2 regions of the Rahnella sp. ChDrAdgB13 genome follow, and region 1 is predicted to be linked to the other one. Evidence: predicted binding sites of a transcription regulator. Region 1 holds the regulator's gene; the other holds the start of a gene.
What was found. The regulator LexA, encoded in region 1, represses DNA repair genes until DNA is damaged. The targets are predictions, from matches to a motif close to TNCTGTATGTACATACAGNA.
Positions count from the first base shown of each region.

Region 2: the regulator LexA is predicted to act here: its motif matches at 2,049-2,068, upstream of sulA (SOS-induced cell division inhibitor SulA).

Region 1 is NZ_JAEMGT010000008.1:69,180-73,396, forward strand. Features, by position in the region: gene J8X26_RS03850 (ROK family transcriptional regulator) at 1-374, shown strand, start outside; gene zur (zinc uptake transcriptional repressor Zur) at 474-983, shown strand; gene J8X26_RS03860 (CsbD family protein) at 1,179-1,388, opposite strand; gene lexA (transcriptional repressor LexA) at 1,778-2,386, opposite strand; gene J8X26_RS03870 (diacylglycerol kinase) at 2,506-2,874, opposite strand; gene plsB (glycerol-3-phosphate 1-O-acyltransferase PlsB) at 3,002-4,217, shown strand, end outside.
Region 2 is NZ_JAEMGT010000023.1:83,810-88,026, forward strand. Features, by position in the region: gene yccS (YccS family putative transporter) at 1-1,215, shown strand, start outside; gene J8X26_RS08010 (TfoX/Sxy family protein) at 1,240-1,872, opposite strand; gene sulA (SOS-induced cell division inhibitor SulA) at 2,089-2,595, shown strand; gene ompA (porin OmpA) at 2,950-4,023, shown strand; gene matP (macrodomain Ter protein MatP) at 4,146-4,217, opposite strand, start outside.

The DNA of each region.
Region 1 (4,217 bases):
TTATCGTGACAGAGAATCCTTTGCAGCCACCACGCACACCGGGCACGCAGGAGCTGATTGACCGGTTTCATCAGGGCGACGCGGCACTTTGCGCGCAGGTGATGGAGGGTGCGCGGGCGCTGGGACTGAGCCTGTATAATTTCCTCAATATTTTGAACATTAACCGTATTTATCTGTACGGTCGCAGTTGCGGATTCGGCGACGTCTGGCTGAACGCCGTCCGCGCACAGAGCGGGCTGAACCCGTTTGACAGAACCGATCATGTCAAAACGCAGGCGACACACATTGCGCCCGGCACGCTAAGCCGCGAGCAGCAAATTATGGGTATTGGTTACCTGTATGTGGAAAAAGCGCTGGAAGGTATGGCGGGCTGAGCGGCGCATAATTCGTCGATCTGGCTGAAGCATGATAAAATTAAGAATGGCTGCATGATGTGGCCTATTTATCCCAATCTGCGCTCAGAGAATGTTGCTATGACCCTGAATAATCCGGAAAAATTACTTTCACAAGCTGAAGAACTTTGCCAGCAGCGCAATGTTCGTCTTACACCGCAGCGGCTGGAAGTTTTGCGACTGATGGCGCAACAACCCGGTGCGATCAGCGCCTATGACTTGCTGGATCTGCTGCGCGTCAGCGAACCACAGGCCAAACCGCCAACGGTTTACCGGGCGCTGGATTTTCTGCTGGAACAAGGGTTTATTCATCGGGTTGAATCGGCTAACAGCTATGTGCTTTGCCATCATTTCGAAGAGCCGAGCCACACTTCAGCGCTGTTTATCTGTGACCGCTGCGGGCTGGTCACGGAAAAAACCACAGACGGCATTGAAGAACGTCTGGCGAAACTGGCGCTTGAATCTGGTTTTGAGTTGCGTCATTCGGTCGTTGAAGCACATGGCTTATGTGCCGAATGCAAAGTTGTTGAAACCTGCGACAGCCACGATCATTGCGAACACGACCACAGTATTGTGGTAAAAAAACGCTGAGAAATCAGGTGTTTTTGATGGAATTTCAAAAGGCGTAAAGCGGAAGGGTTTTAACGCAGCTGAACGGATAATTTAAGGTGTAGAAGGAAGATGTTGAAGGTTGGGTACATCCTTGTACCCGTATCCTGAAAGTGTTCCGGGTAGGAGCAGCAATAACTCAGGATACGTCACTGATACGCGAGGGGGAGTCGCGTGTTACCAGTGATATTTGTTTTTCGATTCCCAATCCTTGAGCTCTTTCTCGGCCTGATCCTTCTGATAGCCATATCGCTCCTGAATCTTACCTACCAGCTGATCACGTTTACCTTCAACGACTGTCAGGTCGTCATCAGTCAGCTTACCCCACTGTTCTTTCACTTTCCCTTTGAACTGCTTCCAGTTACCGTCGGCTTGGTCCTTATTCATGATAAATATCTCCTGTTACCTTGGGTTGTGGAGCTGCACGTTTGCTGGCAGCCCGTCCTTAACACTTCAAAGCTTAGTAGAGAATGCGGATTCGTCTTCCCAAAACAGGGATAAAAACCACTATTAGGATTAATCCAAAGCAGGATATAACGTGGAATTGGAATCTGTCTGACTGAAAAAGGCCGGTAATTCAGAGCACAGAGAGTGCAAATCCGGTATTTGCTCTAAACAGGCAACGCAGCGGATAACACGTGAGAAAAAGGATTTTATCGGGAAAGTTTATTAGCAGCTTCAAACAATATCGCCCCAAAACGGGGCGATGAGATACTGATATTTACAGGCGCGTCAGAGGCGGCCAATGCACCTGCAACGTAGAACTTAAGCGCAGATTAGATCCAGTCGCCGTTGCGGATAACGCCAACCGCCAGACCTTCAATGCTGAAATTCTGTTCACGCAAATCAACCACAATCGGCTGGAATTCGCTGTTTTCAGGCAACAGCTGAACAACACTGCCCTGTTTCTTCAGGCGTTTGACCGTGACTTCATCATCAATACGCGCAACGACAACCTGCCCGTTACGGACGTCCTGCGTTTTGTGTACTGCCAGCAGGTCACCATCCAGAATACCGATATCACGCATCGACATCCCGCTGACGCGCAGCAGGAAATCCGCACTCGGTTTAAACATGGCCGGATCGACCTGGTAATGTCCTTCGATGTGCTGCTGAGCCAGCAGCGGTTCACCGGCGGCAACGCGGCCAATCAGCGGTAAACCTTCTTCTTCTTCCATCAGCAGACGAATACCGCGCGAAGCACCGGAAACGATCTCGATAACGCCTTTACGCGCCAGCGCTTTCAGGTGTTCTTCCGCCGCGTTCGGGGAACGGAACCCCAGACGGGATGCAATCTCTGCGCGGGTCGGTGGCATACCGGTGGTGGAGATATGATCGCGAATAAGGTCGTAGACCTCTTGTTGTCTGGTCGTTAAAGCTTTCATTCCGCCCCCTGGTTGTTTATACAGTCTTGCTGTGAGTATATACAGCTAAACGGGCAATGAAAACCTAAGATTGAATAAAAACAGGGCATAACGACAATTCCTGGAATACAGGTTCCAGATCAGAACCATCGCGGCCAAAAGATGCTGACCCAGACAAAAATCGCCAATATGATGGTCAGAAGTACGGCGGCGGAGCCAATATCTTTCGCACGTCCAGACAGGACGTGAAACTCAGGCCCGATGCGGTCAATCGCGGATTCAATGGCGCTGTTAAGCAGTTCAGTCACACACACCAGCACGACGGAGCCAATCAGCAGGATACGTTCTATACTGCTGACATCCAGCCAGAAAGATAACAAAATTAGCGGGATAGCGACGCTGGCTTCCTGGCGAAAAGCCGCTTCATTTTGCCATGCGGCTTTCAATCCTTTCCAGGAATATCCGGCTGCTTTATAAATTCGGGTAAATCCGGTGACTTGGTTCGCCATTTCGGGTACTGATCCTTTGAGTGTTTGCAGCATTTTAGCTGTTATATGGTATCGCATCACCACAGATCTCATCTGAGCTTTCTGGTATCCTTGCGGCGAAATTGCTAACAAGAGGCTTCACGTTTTTATGTCAGGTTGGCGTAGACTTTATTACACATTATTGAATTTACCACTCTCATTGCTGGTAAAGAGCAAGGTCATACCTTCAGATCCGGTTACCGAGTTGCATTTAGACCCGACGCGCCCGATTTTGTACGTATTGCCTTATAACTCCAAAGCAGACTTGCTGACGTTGCGTGCGCAATGTCTGGCCGAGAATCTGCCCGACCCTCTTATTCCGCTGGAAATCGACGGAACCCTGCTGCCAAGCCATGTTTTCATTGCTGAAGGCCCGCGCGTATTCTCTTATTACACGCCGAAGCAGGAATCCGTAAAGCTGTTCCACGACTATCTGGATTTGCATCGCAACAATCCGGATTTAGACATTCAAATGCTGCCAGTTTCCGTGATGTTTGGTCGTGCGCCGGGCCGGGAAGGTCAGGATGATACGCCGCATCTGCGCGTGCTGAATGGCATCCAGAAATTCTTCGCCGTGCTGTGGCTCGGACGTGACAGTTTTGTTCGTTTCTCTAATACCGTTTCCCTGCGCTATATGGCGACGGAACACGGTACAGACAAAACTATCGCTCAGAAACTGGCACGCGTGGCGCGCATGCATTTCTCCCGCCAGCGTCTGGCGGCAGTTGGCCCGCGCCTTCCAGCTCGTCAGGATTTATTCAATAAGCTGCTGGCTTCCAAGGCCATCGAAAAAGCGATTGAAGACGAAGCCCGCAGCAAGAAAATTTCCCATGAAAAAGCCCAGCAGAATGCTATCGCGCTGATGGAAGAAATCGCGGCGAATTTCTCTTATGAGGCCGTGCGTCTGTCGGACCGTGTGCTGAGCTGGACGTGGAACCGCTTATATAAAGGCATCAACGTCAACAATGCTGAGCGTGTCCGTCAGCTGGCGCTGGATGGTCAGGAAATTGTGTATGTGCCCTGCCACCGCAGTCATATGGACTACCTGCTGTTGTCTTACGTGCTCTATCACCAGGGGCTGGTGCCGCCGCATATCGCTGCCGGTATCAACCTGAATTTCTGGCCAGCCGGTCCGATTTTCCGCCGTCTTGGCGCGTTCTTCATTCGTCGTACCTTTAAAGGCAACAAACTCTATTCCACCGTTTTCCGTGAATATCTGGGCGAGTTGTTCAGCCGTGGTTATTCGGTCGAATACTTTGTCGAAGGGGGTCGTTCACGCACCGGACGCCTGCTGGAACCCAAAACCGGTACGCTGGCGATGACCA
Region 2 (4,217 bases), on a different contig from region 1:
TCCCGTCTTGAAGAAGCGCTGAAACGACTGGAATATCAGGGCGAGCACCGGGAAATGCTCCAGGCTCTTCGCCATCTTCTGAGGAATTTGCACGCGATTGACGCGCAGCTGGCGAATATCGAATCAGAGCAATCATTACCGGAAAACCAGACAGGCAAAAGTCCGTTCGTCGACGATAAGCTCACCGGGCTGGATGATATCTGGCTACGTATTTCCCGGCATTTCACGCCGCAGTCTGTCCTGTTTCGTCATGCAGTGCGCATGTCGGTGGTGCTGTTTATCGGCTACGTATTCATACAGGTCAGCGGCCTGAGCCACGGTTACTGGATTTTGCTGACCAGCCTGTTTGTCTGTCAGCCGAACTACAGCGCGACCCGCCGCAGGCTGGCGTTGAGAATCATCGGGACACTGGCCGGGATTGCTCTGGGCATTCCGATTTTATACTTCGTGCCTTCGGTTGAAGGGCAAATGATCCTGATTGTGATCAGCGGATTATTGTTCTTTGCCTTCCGCACCGTGCAATACGCGCAGGCGACGATGTTCATCACCCTGCTGGTGTTGCTGTGCTTCAACTTGCTGGGAGAGGGTTTTGAGATTGCGATACCCCGAATCATCGATACGCTGATTGGCTGTGCGATTGCATGGGCCGCCGTGACGTTCATCTGGCCGGACTGGAAATTCAGGCAGATTGATAAAGTCGTCAGCAAAACGTTCGACGCAAACTGCCGGTATCTGGATGCGATATTAGTGCAATACCATCAGGGCAAAGATAACAGTCTGGATTACCGTCTGGCTCGGCGTGACGCGCATAACTGCGATGCTGAGCTGGCATCGGTGGTTTCGAATATGAGTTCGGAGAAAAACAACGACCCTGCCACGCTTGAAGCGGCGTTTCGCTTGCTGTGTCTTAATCACACCATGCTGAGTTTCATTTCAGCGCTGGGGGCGCATCGTGAAAAACTCGGTGATACCGAAACCCTGAGACTGCTTGATGACGCGGTCTGCTGTGTTGATGGCGCACTGCACCATTTGCCTTCTGAATCCGGGCGGATAGAAAAAGCCCTGGAGCAACTGACGGCAAGGATCCAGATGCGGACGACCGATTCAGACAGCAAAGAACAGCTTGTCTTGCAACAAATCGGATTGCTGGTGGCCCATCTTCCAGAGCTCACCAGTCTTAACAGTAAAATTCTGCCCGTTCAGAGCCATGACTGACAGCCCGTCAGGATCCGGTGAAACTTAGTGCATCGTGTCGAATGGCTGCTCTTGCTGGTGGTTAAACCATTGAGTCAGTATTTCTCTGGAAGCCATCGGCAAAGCGGCCTCGTGATATCCCAAAATGGCGCCCTCCAGCGCCATTAACAAGTTAATACCCAGATTCTTCTTTTTCATTGCGCAGAGTTTCAGGTAGGTCTTGCACGCGCCTTGTGTGCGCAGATCGCCCGAATTTGCTATCCCCACCTGCCAGAGCAACCGCTCCAGAGCCAGAGAAAGATTCGGTAAATCTTTTAGCCGCCCGGCTTCGTTATTTTTGCGCAATTCGATTTCACGCAGCATTCCTTTAAGTGAGTATTTACCCAGTTTCCGCACAGCCTCGGTATCGTCCCACTGCGCCGGATTAATTTTGAAATAACGTAACTTCACATCCATTCCCCGCTTGCGATAAATCAATCTCTCCATCTTCTTCCGGCAAAAATGTGCCTCAGTTTCAGCACTGGCGCGCAGATATAATTCTCCGTCTGAGACCAATGCAAACATGGCTCCATCAGCAGATAAACTGAAGCCGCCAAACTGGGTACGGGCACGTACTTCCCCCAGAGAAGCAAAAATTTCCAGACACTCCAGCACTCTTTTTTTTGATTGATTTATCATCGCGTTATCCTTTTCATGTTCATTCCATATATCCCATGTAAGTTACCTGTACTGCTAAAAGCAAAATACGCAATGTAGAGATGGGCAACAAACATAAAATGCAGCCAGAGGATATTCCCTTCAAAATTTGCGAGATGTCTTGGAAAAATTGGGTTGATCTTTGCTCATCGCCAGAGTACTGTACATTCATACAGTAACCTACTGGGGTATATCACTATGCGCACTCAACATCTTACAAATCATCATTTTAGTCAGTCTGCTTTGCCCGTCGCCCACACACAGGTAAATTCGTCTGCGTCCTTGAATAATGGTCTGATCACGGAGTTCGTTTATAGTGCGAGCCAGCCAGCATTTGCGCAGTTACTTCTGCCCCTGCTTCAACATTTGGGTATGCAATCCCGCTGGTTGTTATGGCTCACGCCTCAGCAGAAACTGAGCCGTCACTGGTTATCTCAATCTGGTTTGCCGGTCGATAAAATGGTGCAGGTAAATCAAATCACAGCGATGTCTACAGTTGATGCAATGGAAAAAGCGTTGCTCACAGGGAATTACAGTGTTGTGCTTGGGTGGTTACCCGATTTGAATGATTCAGAAAGAGAAAGACTGCAAATTGCAGCACGTCAGGGAGGGTCATATGGGTTCATTATGAAGCCAACAAATGAACAGAATTCAGCTAGTGGACATCACTCCACAGTAAAAATTCACTCTTCTGTATACCATTAGTTCAAATAGGAATGTTCCTACGAAAATAGTACGGAACTTAGTGATTTGTGCTGAAACCGGCTTCAAACCCAGTAAAAATGGGTATTCCGACCTCAGATTATCTCCAGTTTTTGTCAACAATTAGTCAAAGCCGTTAAGAAATGTGTACGTTTTTCCCTTTTTTTCCACGGTGTTAACACTTCAAGCTTGTAAGTTTCGCGCCACGTTGTAGACTTTACAACGCCAAGGTTGCTCTATAATGCCAACGTAAAGTGGCAAGTTCTTAATTGAAGCAAGAATCTTGGCGTAAGGATTTTAACCAAGGGCTTAAAGCTTAAAGCTCAATTGCCTATTTGGATGATAACGAGGCGCAAAATGAAAAAGACAGCTATCGCATTAGCAGTGGCACTGGCAGGTTTCGCTACCGTAGCGCAAGCCGCCCCTAAAGATAACACCTGGTATACCGGTGGTAAATTGGGCTGGTCCCAATACCATGACACTGGTTTCGCAAATGCTTACGAAGGTATCGGCAACGGCCCTACCCACGATAGCCAACTGGGTGCAGGTGCGTTCTTGGGTTACCAAGCGAACCAATACCTGGGCTTTGAAATGGGATATGACTGGCTTGGCCGCATGCCTTACAAAGGCAGCGTAAACAACGGCGCGTTCAAAGCACAAGGCGTTCAGCTGGCTGCTAAACTGAGCTACCCGCTGACTGACGATCTGGACCTGTATACCCGTCTGGGTGGTATGGTTTGGCGTGCAGACTCCAAAGGTAACTTCGGTGGTACTGGTGAGCGCGTAAGCGATCACGACACCGGTGTTTCTCCACTGGCAGCTGTTGGTGTTGAATACGCAGTGACCAAAAACTGGGCTACCCGTCTGGATTACCAGTGGGTTAACAACATCGGCGACGCGCAGACTGTTGGCGCACGTCCAGACAACGGCATGCTGTCTGTAGGTGTTTCTTACCGTTTCGGTCAGGATGATGTTGCAGCACCAGTTGTTGCACCAGCTCCAGCACCAGCTCCAGTTGTGGAAACTAAGAAATTCACTCTGAAGTCTGACGTTCTGTTCAACTTCAACAAAGCGACTCTGAAACCAGAAGGCCAACAGGCTCTGGATCAGCTGTACAGCCAGTTGAGTTCAATCGATCCTAAAGACGGTTCAGTTATCGTTCTGGGTTACACCGACCGTATCGGTTCAGAACAATACAACCAGAAACTGTCTGAGCAACGTGCACAGAGCGTAGTGGATTACCTGGTATCTAAAGGTATCCCTGCGAACAAGATCTCTGCACAAGGCCAAGGTAAATCTAACCCAGTTACTGGTTCTACCTGTGACTCCGTTAAAGGCCGTGCTGCTCTGATCGACTGCCTGGCACCAGACCGTCGTGTAGAAATCGAAGTTAAAGGCTACAAAGATACTGTTACTCAGCCACAGGCTTAATAACACTCTTTAGCTTTAACGATAGATACTAAAAACCCCGCCTCGGCGGGGTTTTTTTATGCTTTGAATTCAGCGATTCGAATACAACAGGAGAAAGCTTTCAACCAGAGATACAAAAAGGCTCAGAGATCTTGTTTACCGAGGATTTGCTGTAAGTCTTCTTTGAGTGAAGACATCTGGTTGGCGTATTTCTC